2 regions of the Anoxybacillus sp. CHMUD genome follow, and region 2 is predicted to be linked to the other one. Evidence: predicted binding sites of a transcription regulator. Region 2 holds the regulator's gene; the other holds the start of a gene.

Region 1 (10,049 bases), on a different contig from region 2:
CAAAGAAACAGTACGTTCCATACAACATACATCCAATCCATCTCAACTAAATCAGCACTCGTCAATAACAGAAACGAAGTGAATGAAAAAATGAGGAACACGAGTCGCTCATACGTATGTTTTGTAACCCAATAAATAATGCCGTAAAAAACAAATACAGCAAATAACGTGAAACGAATGTCGCTCCATTCATCAAGCATCATCATGGCGAAATAAAGCGAAACAGCGATATTCGTCATCGTTCGCACACCTGCTGGCATACGCCATGAAACAATAAATAATCCAGCGATATATACACTGATTACGATAAAGGAAATCTCTGTTACGCTAAACGCACCGAGCATATATCCAATCGCAAGCAACGTGTAACGAACAACATCGTTCCATCTTTTCCATAACAGCCCAGGAACAACAAATAAAAAAACAGATATACTAAACAACCAATAAGGAGAAAACACATCAAACCAAAACGATAATAACTGCATAATACTTCCAATCGCAATGACTGAAGCAACCCCTGTGACAATAATTTGAAAAGCGACAAGGAAAACTTTTTCTACTTTTCCGTTGCTTCGCCTTTTCATCGAGCGAAGTACATAAATGCCTATATAAACGATGATAGCAGCTAATACAAGCCCAAATATATACCAATTACCCCCAAAATGTCGCTCAACAAAGCGAAAATATTGCACGATCCAAAACATACCTGTGAACAACACAGTACATATAAAATACGGTTGTTTTTTTACATATATTAAAAACAACACAAACATAAAAGCATGTACGTATGGCCAAAAATGAAACCGATCCATGGAAATTCCTTGAACAAATACAACAAATAGCCAACTATGCATCGCGAAATACGATAGAACAGACAAGATGGATGAGCGCCCAAGAAGTGCAATCATTCCATTTATTACAGCAAAAAGCAATAAAATAAAAAACGACTGCCATTCTCCACGTTCAATTTGATACGAAGACGGAAAATAGTAAAACCAAAATGTAAGCTGCAGCAATCCGAAGCTGAATATAGAGAGAAATCGACCGCGAGTAAGCCATGCCAAAATAGCAGTAGGAATAAACCAAATAAAAAACAACAAAAAGCTATCAGCGTGTGAATTATACACTTGCCCAATTAATGCAACACAAATCCCGAACGTAATCGCCCCAAAAATAAGCAACCATTTACTAAAAAAATGATGGCGAAAAACCGTGGCGCTCAGGCTATAAAACAAAATCATAAACCCAGCACCAATCCCGACTTTCGTCAACCGTCCAAGCTCCGGCCAATTCGAAGCAAAAAAATAAACAAGTGCTGAAACGAGAAACAAAAGCCCAAGCAAGTAGGTTGTTTTCACAACACGTTGTGCCATAAAGTGGCCTCCTTAAACTTCGCTTTCTTACTATTATACTATAGTTGGAGACCGCACGTATACGTCATTTATCAATATACCCAAGCCGCTCAGAAATTTGTTTTCCAATCGCTTTCATTTGTATGCGAAGTTGTTCTAGTCGTTCATCCGTCATACGAATCGTCGGCCCAGACACACTGACTGCTGCAACAACTTGCTTTGTGTGATCAAAAATAGGCACAGCTATACAACGGATGCCGTACTCGTTTTCCTCTAAATCAAGCGCATAACCGCGTTTTCGAACACATTCAAGTTCATGAAACAACACCTCTCGCTCTGTAATCGTATAATCTGTATGTGGCGGTAATCCTTTTCTTTCTAAAATGTCCATGACAACGTGCTTTGGTAAGTGCGCTAAAATCGCTTTCCCGACAGCCGTACAATGCATCGGTGCTCGCTTTCCAACTTTCGAATGCATGCGCAACGTTTCATTTCCGTCCAATTTTTCAATATAAATCACCTCACCTTGATCGTACACAACAAGATGCACCACTTCGTTCGTCATTTGTTCTAACTCACGTAAATACGGCTTTGCTTCTTTACGCAAATCAATCGATTCCAACAACTTCGAGCTCATTTCTAAAAATTTATAGCCAAGTTTATAACGCTCTGTTTCTTCATCTTGTTCGATATACCCATGCTCAACAAGCGTTGATAATAACCGATACACCGAGCTTTTATGAATGCCAATTTGCTTAGCAATTTCCGTTACCCCTACGCCATGACGATAGTTGCTTACCATATCGACAATTTGCAATGCTCGGCTGACTGATTTCACAAACGAATCTTCCCTCATTACGTTTCCCACCTTTAACATAATAACGAGGGCACTCGTATAGAATGCCCTCCATCTTACTATTGTTTTACATGTGCATATTTTGCTTTTGCTTCTAAACGACGACGATGTAAGATTGGCTCCGTATAGCCGTTTGGTTGCTCATAGCCTTTAAAAACAAGATCGCACGCAGCTTGGAAAGCAACTGAATTGTCATAATCAACCGACATTGGCCGATATGCTGGGTCGTCTGCATTTTGTTCATCAACAACTTTCGCCATTCGCTTTAGCGTTTCAAGTACTTGTTCTTTCGTACAAATGCCATGATGCAACCAGTTGGCAATATGTTGACTTGAAATGCGCAACGTTGCACGATCTTCCATGAGACCGATGTTATGAATATCCGGTACTTTCGAACATCCAATCCCTTGATCAATCCAACGAACGACGTAACCAAGAATACCTTGTGCGTTGTTATCCAACTCTTGTTGAATTTCCTCTGGTGTCCATCGTGGATGAATCGCGACAGGAATTTGTAATATGTCGTCACGATAATTTTTCATATGTTTTCTCAACTCATCTTGCACTGCAAATACGTCGACCTTATGATAATGGAGTGCATGTAACGTCGCTGCTGTTGGGGACGGCACCCACGCTGTATTCGCTCCTGCTTGCGGATGAGCAATTTTTTGTTTTAACATTTCGGCCATCATATCAGGCATTGCCCACATGCCTTTACCAATTTGAGCGCGTCCTTGAAAGCCTGTCGCCAATCCCACACTAACGTTTGATTTTTCATAGCTTTGCAGCCATGTCGATGATTTCATTTCGTTTTTCCGAATCATCGGACCCGCTTCCATGGACGTATGAATTTCATCTCCTGTGCGATCTAAAAAGCCTGTATTAATAAAAACAATTCGATCTCTTACTTGATAAATACAATTTTTTAAATTCAACGTTGTCCGTCGTTCTTCATCCATTACACCAATTTTAATCGTGTTTCGTTCAAGACCGAGCATATCTTCCACACGATCAAATAATTCGTTCGCAAATGCTACTTCTTCTGAACCGTGCATTTTCGGCTTTACAATATAAATGGAACCTTTTCTTGAATTGACGTATTTTCCATTACCAAGAAGCGAATGCTTCATAATTAACGTCGTCACAACCGCATCTAAAATGCCTTCATACACTTCTTCTCCGTTTTCAAGCAAAATTGTATTGTTTGTCATTAAATGTCCGACGTTGCGTACAAACATAAGTGAGCGTCCTGGCAAGTTGAGCGTTTCGCCGCTTGGCGTTGTATATACACGATCTGGATTTAATTCGCGCGTAACGGTTTTGTTTCCTTTTGTAAAGCTCGCCGTTAAGTCACCACGAACTAAGCCGAGCAAATTGCGATATACAAGCACTTTATCTTCCGCGTCTACTGCGGCAACGGAATCTTCACAATCCATAATCGTTGTTAAAGCTGACTCTAAATAAACGTCCTTAATACCTGCTGGATCCGTCTGTCCAATTGGATGAGTACGATCAATTTGTATTTCAATATGTAGACCGTTGTTTTTTAATAAAATAGCGGATGGTTGTGTTGGCGAACCTTGATATCCGACAAATTTTTCCTCATGTTGTAACGTTGTCGTTTGTCCATCTTTTACGGTGACAGTTAATGTACCATTTACGACAGCGTATTGCACAGCATCTTTATGCGAATACCCACGAAGCGGTACCGTTTCATCTAAAAATTCACGCACATAAGCAATGACTTTCTCACCGCGCACCGGATTGTATCCCTTTATGCGCTCTGCACCATCTTCTTCACTAATGACATCTGTTCCATACAACGCATCGTACAAACTTCCCCAACGGGCATTGGCTGCATTGAGCGCGTAACGTGCGTTTGTAACCGGAACAACAAGTTGTGGCCCCGCTTGTTTAGTAATTTCATCATCGACATTTTCTGTCGTAATTTCAAAGTCCTCGACTTCCGGCTCTAAATAGCCGATTTCCTGTAAAAACGATTTATATTGTTCAAAATCAAACTGTCCGCGATGTTGCTTATGCCATTCATTGATCTTTTCTTGTAATTCATCGCGCTTCGCAAGCAACGCTTTATTTTTCGGCGTTAATTCGACGATAAGCTGTTCAAAATCGCCCCAAAACTTATTTGTATCTACCCCACTATTCGGCAACACTTCATTTGTCATAAAATCATAAAAAATATCAGCTACCTGTAGACGACCTATTTTCACATATTCCCCCATCATCATTCCCCTTTCTTTTGTTGCGTATTACGAAACATGGTTTCAAATTCCTTGAGAATATCATATCATATAAAAACAGAAAATTTCAATAATTTTCTTACAAATAAATGAGGCGGGAAAAGCCCCGCCTTTACTTGTAAATTCCATATTTTATAATATTCACATATTCCTCTAACTCCCGTACAAGCAAATCCCCTTGCCGAATGGGATCATATTGTTTGCGTTTATACAGTTGCATGTACTTATTTAATAATTGTTCCACGATCAACATTGTCATGCGCACGACAGTTTCAGCACATACATTATTACGCAATGCTTCTTTCTGCAGTTTCAATCCTCACCCAGCTTTTATGCTGGGTGCAACACAAGCCTAAACGCAAGTGCACAATACGGAAAAATTTTCAATCTCAAGATATAGACTTAAATCACCAGAAATAAAAAAGGCTGAAAAAGTTCACAGTTCTCGTGAACTTTTTCAGCGCTCTCCACCTACATAGAAAAAAACTATTTCGCAAATACATGGTTTCCAATCACAACTGTCACTTGGCGCGAGCGGATCCATTCGCTTTTCGCCGTCTTTGGATTGTAAAAGTACAATGAACCACTTCCTAAACCGCGAAAAGCAATGGCTTCTTCAACCGCTCGATATGCTTCTCGATCCGCTGGTTTGTTAATCTCGCCGTTTTGTACAGGAGTGAACGCATAATATCCCCCTGAACGCTCATAAATGACTTGGCGAATTGTATTTGGAAAATTCGGATGATCGACACGATTCAACACGACTGTAGCAACCGCCACCTTCCCTGCAAACGGCTCTCCTTTTGCTTCCGCATGAACGAGGCGAGCTAACAAATCTTTATCGGCTTGAGAAATAGGTTGCGGAATACGCAACGCTTCACCAACGAATAAAATATCGGATTGTTTTTGATTGATTCGTTGAAGCTCTAGCAATGAAACATTGTAAGTTTTTGCAATCGTCCAAAACGTTTCCCCTTGTTTTACATAATGAACTGTCGTTTGTGCAGCTACTTCAGTTGTTGAAAAACAAAAAGCTGCTACAAAGACAGAAGCAAGTGCTAGCAATTTCCTCATATTATCCCTCCTAGTCCGTTGCTCGCTTATAAGACTAGCAGGGATTTAGCAATCTATCATTATCTAATTTATGGAAAACACCCGGATCATATGGCGCTCAAAGCCCGAGAAGGTATATGGAAATTTATTCATAAACTATTATACTTTCAATATGAACAGTTTATTTGTCAAAGTTTTTTCCAAAATCACAAGAATTATGTGATGAGCATCACAACAAACAGACAAAAAAGAAGATATGATTACATTGTAAATATCAATACATTTCGGAGGAGAAAATTATGGAAAATATATTCAATGCACAATCGACGGTCGGTGAAATTGTGGTGATGTTCCCAAAAGCGAGCGATTTGTTTAAAGCATATAAAATTGATTTTTGTTGTGGTGGAAATCGTTCCTTATCTGAAGTGCTCGCTGAAAAACAATTAGATATAGAAACAATTTTAAGCGAGCTACAATCACTGTATGAAAAATCGCTCGAAAAGGTAGAAAAAAACTGGATGGAGGCTTCCTATACAAATTTAATCGAGCATATTGTTCAAAAACATCATCATTTTTTAATGGAAGAATTACCACAACTTAGCCCATATGTAACAAAAGTGGCACGCGTTCATGGTCCCACACAACCACACTTAGTTGAAGTGCATAAGCTGTTCAATGAGCTAAAAACCGAACTAGAACAACATTTAATGAAAGAAGAAACAAAAGCATTTCCATTAATCATCCAATTCGAACAATATCCGACAAAAGAAAATGAACAAGCGATGAGAGAAGTTATTGAAGAACTTGTTACCGAACACGATACGGCAGGAGATATCATTAAAGAAATTCGCAAAATCACGAACGATTTTACACCACCTTTTGATGCATGTGGAACGTATCGACTAGTTTACAATCGGCTTGAAACGCTAGAGGAAGATCTATTCACTCATATTCATCTTGAGAATAATATTTTATTTCCGCGCATTCTTGACGAAAGTAAATAAGGAATCATCGGTGCTAGTCGAAAGCGTATGGCTGAACTAGCACCTTATACGATATCCATAAAAACAACTATATTGACAACTTACTTTTCGTAAGTTTATAATTATCTTGAAATCAAGATAAAGGTTGATGCACATGAGCCAAAACGATCAAACATTATCATTAAAACTATTCATTGTCCTTTCTAGAGCACATAAAGCGGTGTCGGAACATGTAAAACATGACATTCAACGTTACGGACTAAACCCAACGGAGTTTGGTGTGCTCGATTTGCTGTATCATAAAGGAGCGCAGCCGATCCAGCAAATCGGTGATAAAATTTTGCTTACAAGTGGAAGCATGACATACGTCATCGACAAACTCGAAGAAAAAGGATATATCGTCCGGCAACGTTGTGAAAAGGACCGCCGCATTACGTACGCTGTTATTACTGAAGAAGGAAAAGCACTAATGGATCACATTTTCCCGCAGCACGCACAAAAAATGTTGGAGATTTTCCAATCTTTGTCCACAGATGAAAAAGAAATGGCGATTCACTTGCTCAAAAAGATAGGTCTTTCATTGTCGCCTTTCTAAAGGCCTATCGCACAACTTTTATCTTGAAATCAAGATATATGAAAGGAGAGATCATCATGATGCACATTGGTATTTTACTTATCCGTCTCGCTGTCGGTTTAACGTTTGTCGGTCATGGCGCGCAAAAGTTGTTTGGATGGTTCGGGGGATACGGCTTAAAAGGAACGGGAGGATGGTTTGAATCGATCGGACTAAAACCTGGAGTGACTATGGCTTTAATCGCTGGATTAGCTGAATTCGTCGGTGGATTATTGTTTGCCCTAGGGTTGTTCACCCCATTTGCAGCTTTGTTGATCGCTGCTACAATGGTCGTCGCTATTGTAAAAGTGCACGCTCCGAACGGATTTTGGGTCACTCAAAATGGCTTTGAGTACAACTTTATTTTGATTGTTGTTGTGATCGGCATTGCTCTTATCGGCGCAGGCGACTACTCAATTGATGCACTTATAAAATAAGGAGGCACACCATGATTCACGTATATCCTGCACATGAACGATTTGAATCAAACCACGGTTGGTTGCAAAGTTATTTTAGTTTTTCATTTGCTGAATATTTTGATCGAAACAATATGAACTTTGGCCCATTGCGCGTATTTAACGATGATATCATCGCGCCACAACGTGGTTTTGGAGCTCACCCTCATCAAGAAATGGAGATTGTGACAGTCGTCTTAAAGGGACAGCTCGAACATCGCGATAATCTAGGCAATCATCGCATCATTTCGTTCGGTGAAGTACAACGAATGACAGCTGGAACAGGTATTGTACATTCAGAAATGAATCCATCTGCTACAGAAGAAGTCAATCTGCTACAACTTTGGTTTCTACCTGAAGCACGCGGTCTTACCCCGTCATATGAACAAGTTTCATATGATATTGAAAAAATGAAAAATCGTTTATTACCTATTGTTTCGAAAACACAAACAGGTGATCAAGTTGCTTACATTCATCAAGATATAACGATGTATTTATCCGATTTAGAAAATAATCGGCACATAACATTCCATCAACAAGAAGGACGTCGCATATACCTGTTTGTTATTGAAGGAGAACTCGTATTAAATGATGATACAATGTTACAACGTCGCGATGCTGCGCGTATAACAGATATAACAACATTACACATCACATCGAAAACAGATAGCCGATTTATGCTGATTGATTTACCATAGTTGCCAGCTTGCCCGCTTAAGTGGGCAAGCTAAATTTAACATTATTCTCCATTTTAATGTTCCGCTTCCATCATGACAATCCACGTAAATAAATCCATATCGTTTTGAAAACTCACCTGTTGAAAAAATATGAAACTTTTTACAAACTCACAAAAAAAGGAGTAAAATATGACATATATGTGATCAAAAAAGCAGGTGAAAGTATGGCAAATATTCGTGAAATCGCAAAACGGGCAGGTGTTTCTGTATCAACCGTATCTCGTGTGCTCAATGGCTATCCATATGTCAAAGAAGAAAAACGAAAAGCTGTATGGGATGTCGTTCATGAATTAAACTACAAAAAAAATATTAATGCCGTTCACTTATCAAAAGGAAAAACAAATATTATCGGGGTTATGTTACCGACCATCAATCACCCCTATTTTAGCATGATTGTAGAAGGAATTGCGGAAGAAGCATTGCGATATGGATACCATCTTCTCTTTTTTCAAACAAACTATGACATACATAAAGAATTAGAAGCGCTCGAAATGTTACGTGTCAAGCAAATGGATGGTCTCATTATTTGTTCGCATACCATTCGTCTCGAAACCATTGCATCCTATGCAGATGATGGTCCAATCGTTTTATGTGAAGATACATCAGAGCCGCATCTGTTTTCCGTATACATCGACCATTACCATGCCTTTGCGCTTGGAATGGATTACTTAATAAAAAAAGGACATTCAAAAATCGGATATTGTCTTAGTCGGCCAACGAGCATCAATAGCCAAAAGCGGATGGCAGCCTACAAAGATGCGCTTCAACGCATACATGCCCCGATTCGTCCCGATTGGATGTTTCATCATTGTTTGCATATGAATGACGGGAAGCGAATTGTATCTACTATTCTTTCTCTCGAGAAAAAGCCAACCGCTCTACTCGTCGCTAGCGATCAAGTTGCTGCAGGAATTGTTTTATGGGGAAAAACGTATGGATTACATGTTCCAAACGATTTAGCTATCGTTAGTTTTGATAACCATCCTATTTCAGAAGCGTTGCATATCACGACAATTGAGCTACCTCTTTCGCTCATGGGAAAAAAAGCTTTCCAGATGATATACAACCATTTCATAAACGAAAAGACAGAACCGAAAAAAGAAAAAATGCCCGTTCGTTTGATTGAACGAGCATCAGTATAGTGGCAAGCTTCCCGCTTGCCACTATGCTTCTTTCGGCAACCAAAATGTCAACACGCCAAACAAAGGAAGAAAGCTACACATAACCATAAGTGTTTTTAGCGTATACACGTCTGCAATTTTTCCGAGTGCAACCGCTCCAAGCGCCCCCATCCCAAACGCAAGACCAACAATTAATCCTGAAGCCATCCCAACATTTCCTGGAAGCAATTCTTGTGCATAGACGACAAACGTAGCAAAACTAGACGATAAAATAAAGCCTGTAACAAAAACAATTGGCAAAACAAAATGAAGTGGCACATATGGCAAAATGAGCGCAAACGGTGCCGTACCGAGCGTGGATGCAAAAATTAAATTTCGTCTCCCAAATCGATCAGCAAGCGGACCGCCAAAAACGGTACCGATCGCTCCAGCAATCATAAAAACAAACAAATAAAGTTGCGCTTGACGAATAGAAATACCGTAATACTTCATTAAGTAAAACTGATAGTAATTCGAAATTCCTGCATAATACCATGAGCGTGCAAATACTAAAAGAACTAGGAGAATAAGTGCAAATATAATCTTTTGACTTATTTGTTTCTTTTCTTCCATCGTTTC
Region 2 (10,049 bases):
TATCTTTTTTTAAAAAAATAAGGCTTGGAAGTAACGATCCAAGCCTCTTCATCATCCATAACTACGGTAGTTACTCAACTAAAAATGCAAAGTACAAAATGAAAACAACAAATAAACCATACATAATTGGGTGAATTTCTTTTGCTCTACCTTTTGCAATCATTGTAATTGGATAGAAAATAAATCCGATCGCAATTCCCGTTGCGATACTGTATGTTAAAGGCATTGCAATTAATGTCAAAAAGGAAGGAACAGCAACTTCAAACCGAGTCCATTCGATCTTTCCAAGAGATGATACCATCAGCACACCAACGATAATTAACGCCGGCGCTGTAACCGGCGCCGTGACAACCGATAGCAACGGGGAGAAAAATAGCGCAAACAAAAATAACACCGCAGTAACAACGGAAGCAAAACCTGTACGTCCACCAGCCGCTACTCCCGCTGATGATTCAATATACGATGTGGTTGTTGACGTTCCTAAAATCGCCCCAACAACCGTGGCACTGGAATCAGCAAAAAGCGCTTTTCCTGCACGTGGCAATTTATTATCTTTTAACAGTCCAGCCTGATTCGCCACAGCAACGAGCGTTCCAGCTGTATCAAAGAAATCAACAAATAAAAACGTCAACACAACCGCTAACATTTTTATATTAAAAATTTCCCCCAAATGTTCAAGAGCTACTCCAAATGTAGGAGCTAAACTCGGTACAGAGCCGATGATCTTCGTTGGTACATCGATTAATCCCGAAAACATCCCAATAACAGCTGTAATGACCATTCCAATAAAAATACCACCATTTATACCACGAACCATTAAAATAACCGTAATAATAAAACCAAAAATAGCTAACAGCGTATTACCATCTGTCAAATCCCCTAAACCAACAAGAACAGCATCGTTATTAACAATAATACCTGCGTTTTGAAATCCGATAAACGTAATAAATAACCCAATTCCTGCACCAACTGCATATTTTAAATCTTCTGGAATTGAATTGATAATTTTTTCACGAATACCACTTAGCGTAAGTACAATAAAAATAAGTCCAGATACTAAAACGCCTGATAACGCGGTCTGCCAAGGGATCCCCATCGTCAATACAACAGTAAAAGCAAAGAAAGCATTTAATCCCATTCCCGGTGCAAGAGCAATAGGATAACGCGCAATCAATCCCATTAATAGCGATCCGACCGCCGCTGCAATGGCCGTCGCCGTAAATACCGCCCCTTGATCCATTCTCATTTCACTTGGCAAATCAGGCACAGCACTTAATGATAAAATCGAAGGATTGACAAATAAAATGTACGCCATAGATAAAAATGTCGTTAAACCAGCAATAATTTCCCTCTTATAGTTTGTGCCAAGCTCATCAAATTGGAAATACTTTTTGATCACTTTTAGTCCCTCCATATGTTGTAATAAAAAGAAAAACGCTTCTAGCAAACTACCAGAAGCGTTGACTATGATGCATAATGCACGAACATAGAGAGGAACCAAGCAGACTCCTCTCCCCCACATTACCCATCGTAGTCAAGCTATTTACGGTAGCTTGGTAGAGACTCTCGAGCCATATTCTCGAGATTATACGATGTATCCTCTATTTATTTCACACATACATTCTAGCAATGAAAGTGAGTGAAGTCAATATAAATAACGAACATTTTTTTTATAATTGTTTTTTTTGTTCGTTTTTACTCCCATTCGATCGTTGCTGGTGGCTTACTTGTAATGTCGTATACAACACGATTGACATGAGGCACTTCGTTTACGATGCGTGTTGAAATAGCTTCTAACACATCCCACGGAATACGTGCCCAGTCCGCTGTCATTCCATCAATTGAAGTAACTGCACGAATACCAACCGTGTAATCATACGTACGAGCATCTCCCATCACCCCGACGCTACGAATATCAGGAAGGACGGTGAAGTATTGCCAAATATCACGGTCGAGACCGGCTTTTTTAATTTCTTCCCGTAAAATCGCATCCGACTCCCGAACAATTTCTAGCTTTTCTTCTGTCACTTCACCTAATACACGAATGCCAAGTCCAGGTCCTGGAAACGGCTGGCGCCACACGATCTCGTCTGGGATACCTAACTCTGTGCCGAGTGCGCGTACTTCATCTTTGAAAAGTGTATTCAATGGTTCAATTAACTTAAATGTCATATCTTCAGGTAATCCACCAACATTATGGTGCGATTTAATCGTTTGAGCCGTCGCTGTACCACTTTCAATAATGTCCGTATAAAGCGTACCTTGTACTAAAAATTCGATGCCATCTAGCTTTGCTGCTTCATCATCAAAAACGTAAATAAATTCATTTCCGATAATTTTTCGTTTTTGCTCCGGATCACTTACACCTTTTAATTTATTTAAAAATCGTTCCTTTGCATCTACTTTAATGACATTCATATGAAAGCCTTCGCGGAACGTTTTCATGACACTGTCCGCTTCTCCTTTACGAAGCAAACCGTGATCGACAAAAATGCACGTCAATTGATCACCGATGGCACGATGTACGAGAACAGCCGCTACCGATGAATCCACACCACCACTTAAAGCGCAAAGTACTTTTTTATCTCCAACAAGTTCACGAATTTTGCGCACTTCGTGATCAATAAAGCTTCCCATCGTCCAATCGCCTTTACACTCACAAATGTTAAACACGAATCGTTTTAATAGTTCATTTCCATATACTGAATGACGCACTTCTGGATGAAACTGAACGGCATAAAACTTTCTCGTTTCATCGCTCATCGCGGCAATCGGGCAAGATGGGCTTGTCGCGTCAACTGTAAACCCTTCTGGCGTTTTTGTCACCAAGTCGCCATGACTCATCCAAACAATTTGCTCTGTCGGTAAGCTGCTGAATAGCTGAGACGCACGTTGCACCGTAATCGTTGCTTTTCCGTATTCTCTGTGGGTCGCTTTTTCTACTTTTCCACCCAAATGATGTGTCATCAGCTGCATACCGTAACAAATGCCTAAAATCGGAATACCTAACTCAAAAAGCGCCGGGTCACACGTAAACGCTTGTTCATCATATACGCTATTCGGACCACCTGAGAAGACAATTCCTTTTACATTCATTTGTTGAATTTGTTCGGCTGTAATCGTATGTGGGTGCAACTCACTATACACACCGAACTCACGAATGCGCCGCGTAATTAGCTGATTGTACTGGCTACCAAAATCTAAAACAACGATCATTTCTTGTTGACTCAAACGAAATCACCTCATCTACATATAATAAAAAAAGCTAGCATTCATACCCTCTCATAAAAAAACGAAGGCAGAATTCTAGCAATATAGAACACTGCCTTCGTAGTCGGGTCATTTACGGTGTCCCGGTAGAGACTCTCGAACCATATTATCGAGGATATACGAAGGTGCGCATCTTAAATTTTAATCCATTCTACCAACTTCATTCCTCGTCGGTCAAGATGCTGTCTTTTTTATTCAATTTTCTAACAATTAACAACAATATGTAACTTGCATATGATATATGAGCAAAAATTGTAGGAGAATGCACATGAATCAACCGAAAGCACTGATCGGTTCATTTACTCAAGCGATAGGTACTGTTACTTCGGCCATTGCGAGCATTCCTTCTCTAAGCGACAAAAAAAACAGTTTGCTCTTGATTTATGGGGAAACGTATTGCAAGCAACGGGAAATGCGCTAGAAGCAGATGCTGAAACGCCCGATACGTTAGGTGTATATGGAAATGAAATTCAAGCTATTGGAAATATTACCGTTGTCGCTGGACTGTTAAGCGAAGAAGGGAGCCGACTGGAGATTACAGGGAACTGGTTACAATCATTAGGCGGACTTATTTCATTTATAGATGATTGGGAAGATAAGCAATCATCTGTGTTAAGCCCTATCGGAAATTTACTTCAATCGATCGGCAATGCCTTACAAGCCATTGGTGGTGTATGGGAAAAACAAAAGGGCAAAGAAGAAGGGGAGACGATCGGGATTATCGGAGCATGGATTCAAGCTATCGGTTCTATTCTTTGTTTTTTAAGTCAATTAGAGGACAGGGCTACTTTCATAACAAAGGAGTAGCCCCTGTTTCTCATACTAAAAATGAGGAATCTTCTTTCCGACAATAACTAAATCTCTTTTTATCCCATCCAATTGAGCGACTTCCGGCAAATATCCCCACTTCTCAAAACCTACACTCAAAAATAGTTTCATGCTTGGCTCGTTGTGCGCAAAGATGAATCCGAGCAAAGTATCAATGCTAAACTTCGGACACTCCTCGATCACTTTAGCTAAAATCCTTTTCCCTAACCCTTTTCCTCTAAAATTTTCATGAAGATAAATACTTATTTCAGCAGTCGCATGATAGGCTGGTCTCCCGTAAAAAGATTGAAGGCTTACCCAACCACAAACTTCATCTCCATATTCCACCATCCATAAAGGTCTTTGATTAGGGTTGTGTTCCTTAAACCATTCCAATCTATCGTCTATCGATACGGGCTCTGTATCAGCAGTTACTAATCGACTTGGAATTGTCGAGTTGTAAATGCTAACGATTGTCGGTAAATCATCTATACTTGCTATTCTAAATGTAACGTCTTCTAACATAATCATACTCCTTCGCAAAATTTCGTTTAATTGTATATGTCTATATTAACATTCAAACCTCATTTTCAGATGTCTAAAAATAAAAAATACCCTTACATTTTTGTAAGGGTGAATATATAAAAAATGTAGGAGAAGCGGACACATCCACTTCTCCCTAGCGAAATTGAAAGGTATTACATCATGCCGCCCATGTCTGGCATGCCTGGTGTGTTTTTGTTTTCTTCTGGTTTGTCAGCAACGACTGCCTCAGTTGTTAAGAACATAGCGGCAACAGATGCTGCGTTTTGAAGTGCAGAGCGAGTTACTTTTGTTGGGTCAACGATACCTGCTTCGATCATGTCAACCCACTCGCCAGTTGCTGCGTTGAAGCCGATGCCAGGTTTTTCTGTTTTTAAGCGTTCTACGATGACAGAGCCTTCTAAACCAGCGTTTTGCGCGATTTGACGAACTGGCTCTTCAATCGCACGAAGAACGATTTTCACACCAGTTGCTTCGTCGCCTTCAGCTTCAATGGCTGCAACTTTGCTGTATACGTTCATTAACGCTGTACCACCGCCGGCAACGATACCTTCTTCAACTGCCGCACGTGTTGCGTTTAATGCGTCTTCAATGCGTAATTTACGCTCTTTTAATTCTGTTTCTGTTGCAGCACCAACTTTGATTACCGCAACGCCACCAGCTAATTTCGCTAAGCGCTCTTGTAATTTTTCACGGTCAAATTCAGAAGTTGTTTCTTCTAATTGTGCACGAATTTGGTTGATGCGTGCTTGAATGTCTTCGGCACGACCAGCGCCATCAACGATTGTTGTATGTTCTTTTGTTACAACAACTTTCGCTGCACGACCAAGGGAAGCAATTGTTGTTGATTTCAATTCGCGACCTAACTCTTCTGTGATAACTTCGCCACCTGTTAAGATCGCGATATCTTGAAGCATCGCTTTGCGACGATCACCGAAGCCAGGCGCTTTAACTGCAACAGCTGTGAATGTACCACGAAGTTTGTTCACAACTAATGTTGCAAGCGCTTCGCCTTCTACATCTTCAGCAATAATTAACAATGGCTTACCTTGTTGAACAACTTGCTCTAATACAGGAAGAAGTTCTTGAATGCTTGAAACTTTTTTATCTGTAATTAAGATGTATGGATTTTCCAATACAGCTTCCATTTTATCAGAGTCTGTAACCATGTATGGAGATACATAACCACGGTCAAATTGCATACCTTCCACAACATCTAATTCTGTTGTGAAACCTTTAGACTCTTCTAATGTAATGACGCCATCTTTACCAACACGTTCCATCGCTTCAGCGATAAGTTGACCAACTTCTTCGTCAGCTGCAGAAATAGCTGCAACTTGAGCGATAGAATCTTTACCTTCGATTGGTTTAGAGATCGCTTTTAATTCTTCTACCGCAACTGCAACAGCTTTTTCAATACCTTTGCGAATACCCATTGGGTTCGCACCAGCTGTTACGTTTTTCAATCCTTCACGAATCATCGCTTGTGCTAATACAGTTGCTGTTGTTGTACCGTCACCAGCAACATCGTTTGTTTTGCTTGCTACTTCCGCAACAAGCTTCGCACCCATATTTTCAAACGGATCTTCTAATTCAATCTCTTTCGCAATCGTTACACCGTCATTTGTAATTAATGGAGAACCGAACTTTTTCTCTAATACAACGTTACGACCTTTTGGACCTAATGTTACTTTTACTGCATCAGCTAATTTATCTACACCGCGTAACATCGCACGACGAGCTTCTTCGCTGAATTTAATTTCTTTTGCCATACATCTTACCCCCTTGATGATGATTTTTTTTGTTAAGTATTTTTGTACGCTTTATATGTTATCAGGCGAACGATTAACCAATCACAGCTAAAATGTCACTTTCACGCAAAATTAAGTATTCTTTTCCATCATATTTTACTTCTGTACCCGCATATTTTGAGAAGATGATGCGGTCACCAACGCTTACCTCTGGAGCTACGCGCTCACCATTATCAAGAACGCGACCTGAACCAACTGCCACAACTTTTCCTTCTTGTGGTTTTTCTTTTGCTGTGTCTGGTAAGACAATTCCGCTCGCTGTTTTTTCTTCAGTTTGAATTAATTCAATGACAATACGATCGCCTAGTGGCTTCAACACGGCAAACGACCTCCTTAATTAGATTTTCGTTCCGTTATTAGCACTCATTCTTATTGAGTGCTAACACACTTATTATATTAATGAACTTTTTTCAATTTTGCAAGTAGGAAGTTAAAAATTTTTCAATACATATTTCCCTCTTTCATTATGTCTTTCCTTTCGAAATTCATACAAAAAATATGGTAAAATGAAAAAGTATTTATTTTGTAAAAAGGGGTTGACCATGTGAAAAAACAATATTGGTATGTCATCATTACATATATCGCCATGCAGCTATCGAGCTTAGTCGGCGTCCCTTTACTTGCACATAGCGGCTTTGTCAACGCATCAAATAAAGAAATAGCTTTTTCGATCGCTTCTGGTTATTGGGCTGTTATTAGTTTCTCGATTGCTCTTTTTCTCGTTCTTTATTTTATGAAAGAAGATATGAAATACTCATATGATCGCCATCAAGCATCGATTGGCATGTCATTCTTTTGGGCAATTGGGGGGTTTTTGCTCGCTCTTTTCGCCCAAGGCGTTGCAGCAAACATCGAAGTACACCTCTTTGGGGTCGAAATGGGGTCCGAGAACACGAGACGGATCGTCGAAATGGTCAAACTTACACCAGCTCTTATGCTCGTCACTTCAATCGTTGGTCCAGTTTTAGAAGAAATCATTTTTCGAAAAATTATTTTCGGAACGCTGTATCAAAAATATAACTTTTTCTTATCAGCCATCATCAGCTCGCTTTTATTTGCTGTTGTTCATTTAGAGTTCGAACATTTGCTTCTTTATGCAACGATGGGATTTGTATTTGCTTTCCTATATGTCAAAACAAAGCGTATTATCGTACCTATTGCAGCACATGTACTGATGAACACCTTTGTCGTTGCAATTCAAACATTATTTGCTGAAGAAATCGAAAGCATTATGCGTGAGGCAGAACGAATGCAATTCGTAATTTGGAGGCTGTTTTCATGAAGTCTGAACCGTTGTTTTATTTTCTCACTGGCATTTTATTTACTTATTTTGCTGTCCATACCGCCGATGATGGTATTTGGGACATCACAACGATGCTATTTATTTTAATTGCTACATTTGATTTCGGCGCAGGAATTCGTTCTTTACGAAAAAAAACCTCCCGCTCGTAAACGGGAGGTTTACTCATTTCCGTAATGTTTTAAAAAGTAAACGAGTGACTGCAATTCGACCGCTAAATCAATATGGTGAACACGAATATGTTCTGGCACATGCAAGCGAGCAGGCGTAAAGTTTAAAATCCCTTTAATGCCTTTTTGAACAAGTCGGTCAGTAATCGGCTGGGCAACTTGAGCAGGAACGGTTAAAATCGCTACCGTAATCCCTCCAAGCTTTTCTTCCAATTCATCTAAATGATAAACCGGAACCCCTCCGACTTTTGTTCCCACTTTATCCGGATCAACATCGAACGCCATTACGATTTTCGTATTGTTATTTTTGCTAAAATTGTAGTTCAAAAATGCTGTCCCTAAATTACCGACGCCAAATAACGCTACTTCTGTCGTTTCATCTTGGTCTAACGTTTTTCGGAAAAACGACAGCAAATAATTCACATTATATCCGTATCCTTTTTTTCCAAGCGCACCAAAGTATGAAAAATCACGGCGAATCGTTGCTGAATCGACTTTTACAGCTTCGCTTAACTCCGCTGAAGATACACGTTGCTTGCCTGATGCATGCAAGTTTTTCAAAAAACGATAGTACAACGGTAGTCGCTTTGCGGTCGCCTGCGGAATTTTTGGTTGTTCATTATTCACGAGTCAATCCCCCACATTTCCTTTCACAAATAGTTAGCGCTTTCATTTTTCTCTCCTATACGTCTAAAAAATTCTCCCCACTTCTAAACTATACACTATTTTTTTCATTCTGTCTTTCCTTTGTACCCTTTATTATTATTTTTGTCAAATTTGTTATTCGTACACTAGTGTTGCCGAATATCAAGAAAGTACGTTACACTATCAAAAGAAGATTGAGGTGAGAAAGAATGATCATTTTACAAGTAAATCAACTATCCAAATCATATGGAGCGGAACAAGTTTTATCAGACATTAAGCTTGAAATACAAGAAAAAGACCGTATTGCGTTAGTTGGAAGAAATGGCGCGGGAAAATCGACATTATTAAAAATCATTGCCGGACAGTTGTCATACGACACAGGCGAAATCATTAAACCGAAACACGTAACGATCGGTTATTTAGATCAATATACAGGGTTGCAAGCTCATCGTTCCATTTGGGAAGAAATGCTCGATGTGTTTGCCCCGCTACAACAAATGGAAAAACAATTACGTGAACTAGAACAACAAATGAGTTTACATGATGCTGACTATGAGCGCCTACTTGAGCAATATGATCGTTTACAAACAGAATTCAAAGAAAAAGGCGGCTATCAATATGAAGCAGATATTCGTTCGGTTCTTCATGGTCTCCGCTTCTCACAGTACGATTATACGACAAAAGTATCTACATTAAGCGGTGGACAGCGGACGAGGCTAGCGCTTGGTAAACTGCTCCTTACAAGGCCCGATTTGCTCATTTTAGACGAACCGACAAACCATTTAGATATGGAAACGTTGCAATGGCTTGAACAATATTTAAAAAATTACGATGGGGCCATTCTTATCGTCTCCCACGATCGCTATTTTCTTGACCAAATCGTGACACAAGTGTATGAACTATCACGCACAAAAATAAAAAAATATGTCGGAAACTATACAAGCTACTTACAACAACGTGCTGAACAATTTGAACAACAACTAAAATTGTATGAAAAACAACAAGAGGAAATTACAAAATTAAAAGATTTTATTCAACGCAACATCGCTCGTGCATCAACAACGAAGCGAGCACAAAGCCGTAGAAAACAATTAGAAAAAATGAATATCATCGACAAGCCACTCGGTGATGAAAAATCGGCATCGTTTCGTTTCGAAATCGAACGCCCAAGCGGAAACGACGTGCTGACAGCTAACAACTTAGCAATCGGTTACGATCACATCATCGCAACAAACCTTTCATTCCGTATCACTCGCGGAGATAGTATTGCGCTAATTGGACCCAATGGAATTGGAAAATCAACTCTTTTAAAAACGATCATCAAACAACTCCATCCAAAACAAGGAGAAATACGCTACGGAACAAACGTACAAATTGGCTATTATGATCAAGAACAAGCACAATTAACATCAAACAAACGAGTGATCGACGAACTGTGGGACGAAGATCGATTAAGAACAGAGAAAGAAATTCGGACCATTCTCGGCAACTTTTTATTTTCTG

Evidence for each region. Region 2 encodes Rex, which represses fermentation and respiration genes when NADH is low (regulators of the CRP and FNR family bind a similar motif). Its sites were predicted from a motif close to TTGTGAAATATTTCACAA; they were not measured.
Region 1: ric (iron-sulfur cluster repair di-iron protein) is a predicted target of Rex. The motif match lies at 5,740-5,757, and genes of this name have one in related genera.

What each region holds. Positions count from the first base shown of each region.
Region 1 is NZ_SDLG01000005.1:130,722-140,770, forward strand. Features, by position in the region: gene ETB99_RS05295 (GDYXXLXY domain-containing protein) at 1-1,373, opposite strand, end outside; gene ETB99_RS05300 (IclR family transcriptional regulator) at 1,438-2,208, opposite strand; gene ETB99_RS05305 (malate synthase G) at 2,268-4,451, opposite strand; gene ETB99_RS05310 (hypothetical protein) at 4,582-4,785, opposite strand; gene ETB99_RS05315 (cell wall hydrolase) at 4,956-5,543, opposite strand; gene ric (iron-sulfur cluster repair di-iron protein) at 5,822-6,526, shown strand; gene ETB99_RS05325 (MarR family winged helix-turn-helix transcriptional regulator) at 6,660-7,100, shown strand; gene ETB99_RS05330 (DoxX family protein) at 7,157-7,555, shown strand; gene ETB99_RS05335 (pirin family protein) at 7,567-8,271, shown strand; gene ETB99_RS05340 (LacI family DNA-binding transcriptional regulator) at 8,475-9,452, shown strand; gene ETB99_RS05345 (MFS transporter) at 9,474-10,049, opposite strand, start outside.
Region 2 is NZ_SDLG01000030.1:576-10,624, forward strand. Features, by position in the region: gene ETB99_RS13905 (NCS2 family permease) at 71-1,396, opposite strand; purine riboswitch at 1,512-1,613, opposite strand; gene guaA (glutamine-hydrolyzing GMP synthase) at 1,696-3,216, opposite strand; purine riboswitch at 3,312-3,413, opposite strand; gene ETB99_RS15270 (hypothetical protein) at 3,539-3,691, shown strand; gene ETB99_RS13915 (DUF6944 family repetitive protein) at 3,667-4,077, shown strand; gene ETB99_RS13920 (GNAT family N-acetyltransferase) at 4,093-4,602, opposite strand; gene groL (chaperonin GroEL) at 4,776-6,392, opposite strand; gene groES (co-chaperone GroES) at 6,466-6,750, opposite strand; gene ETB99_RS13935 (CPBP family intramembrane glutamic endopeptidase) at 6,976-7,713, shown strand; gene ETB99_RS13940 (YdiK family protein) at 7,710-7,883, shown strand; gene ETB99_RS13945 (redox-sensing transcriptional repressor Rex) at 7,893-8,528, opposite strand; gene ETB99_RS13950 (ABC-F family ATP-binding cassette domain-containing protein) at 8,756-10,049, shown strand, end outside.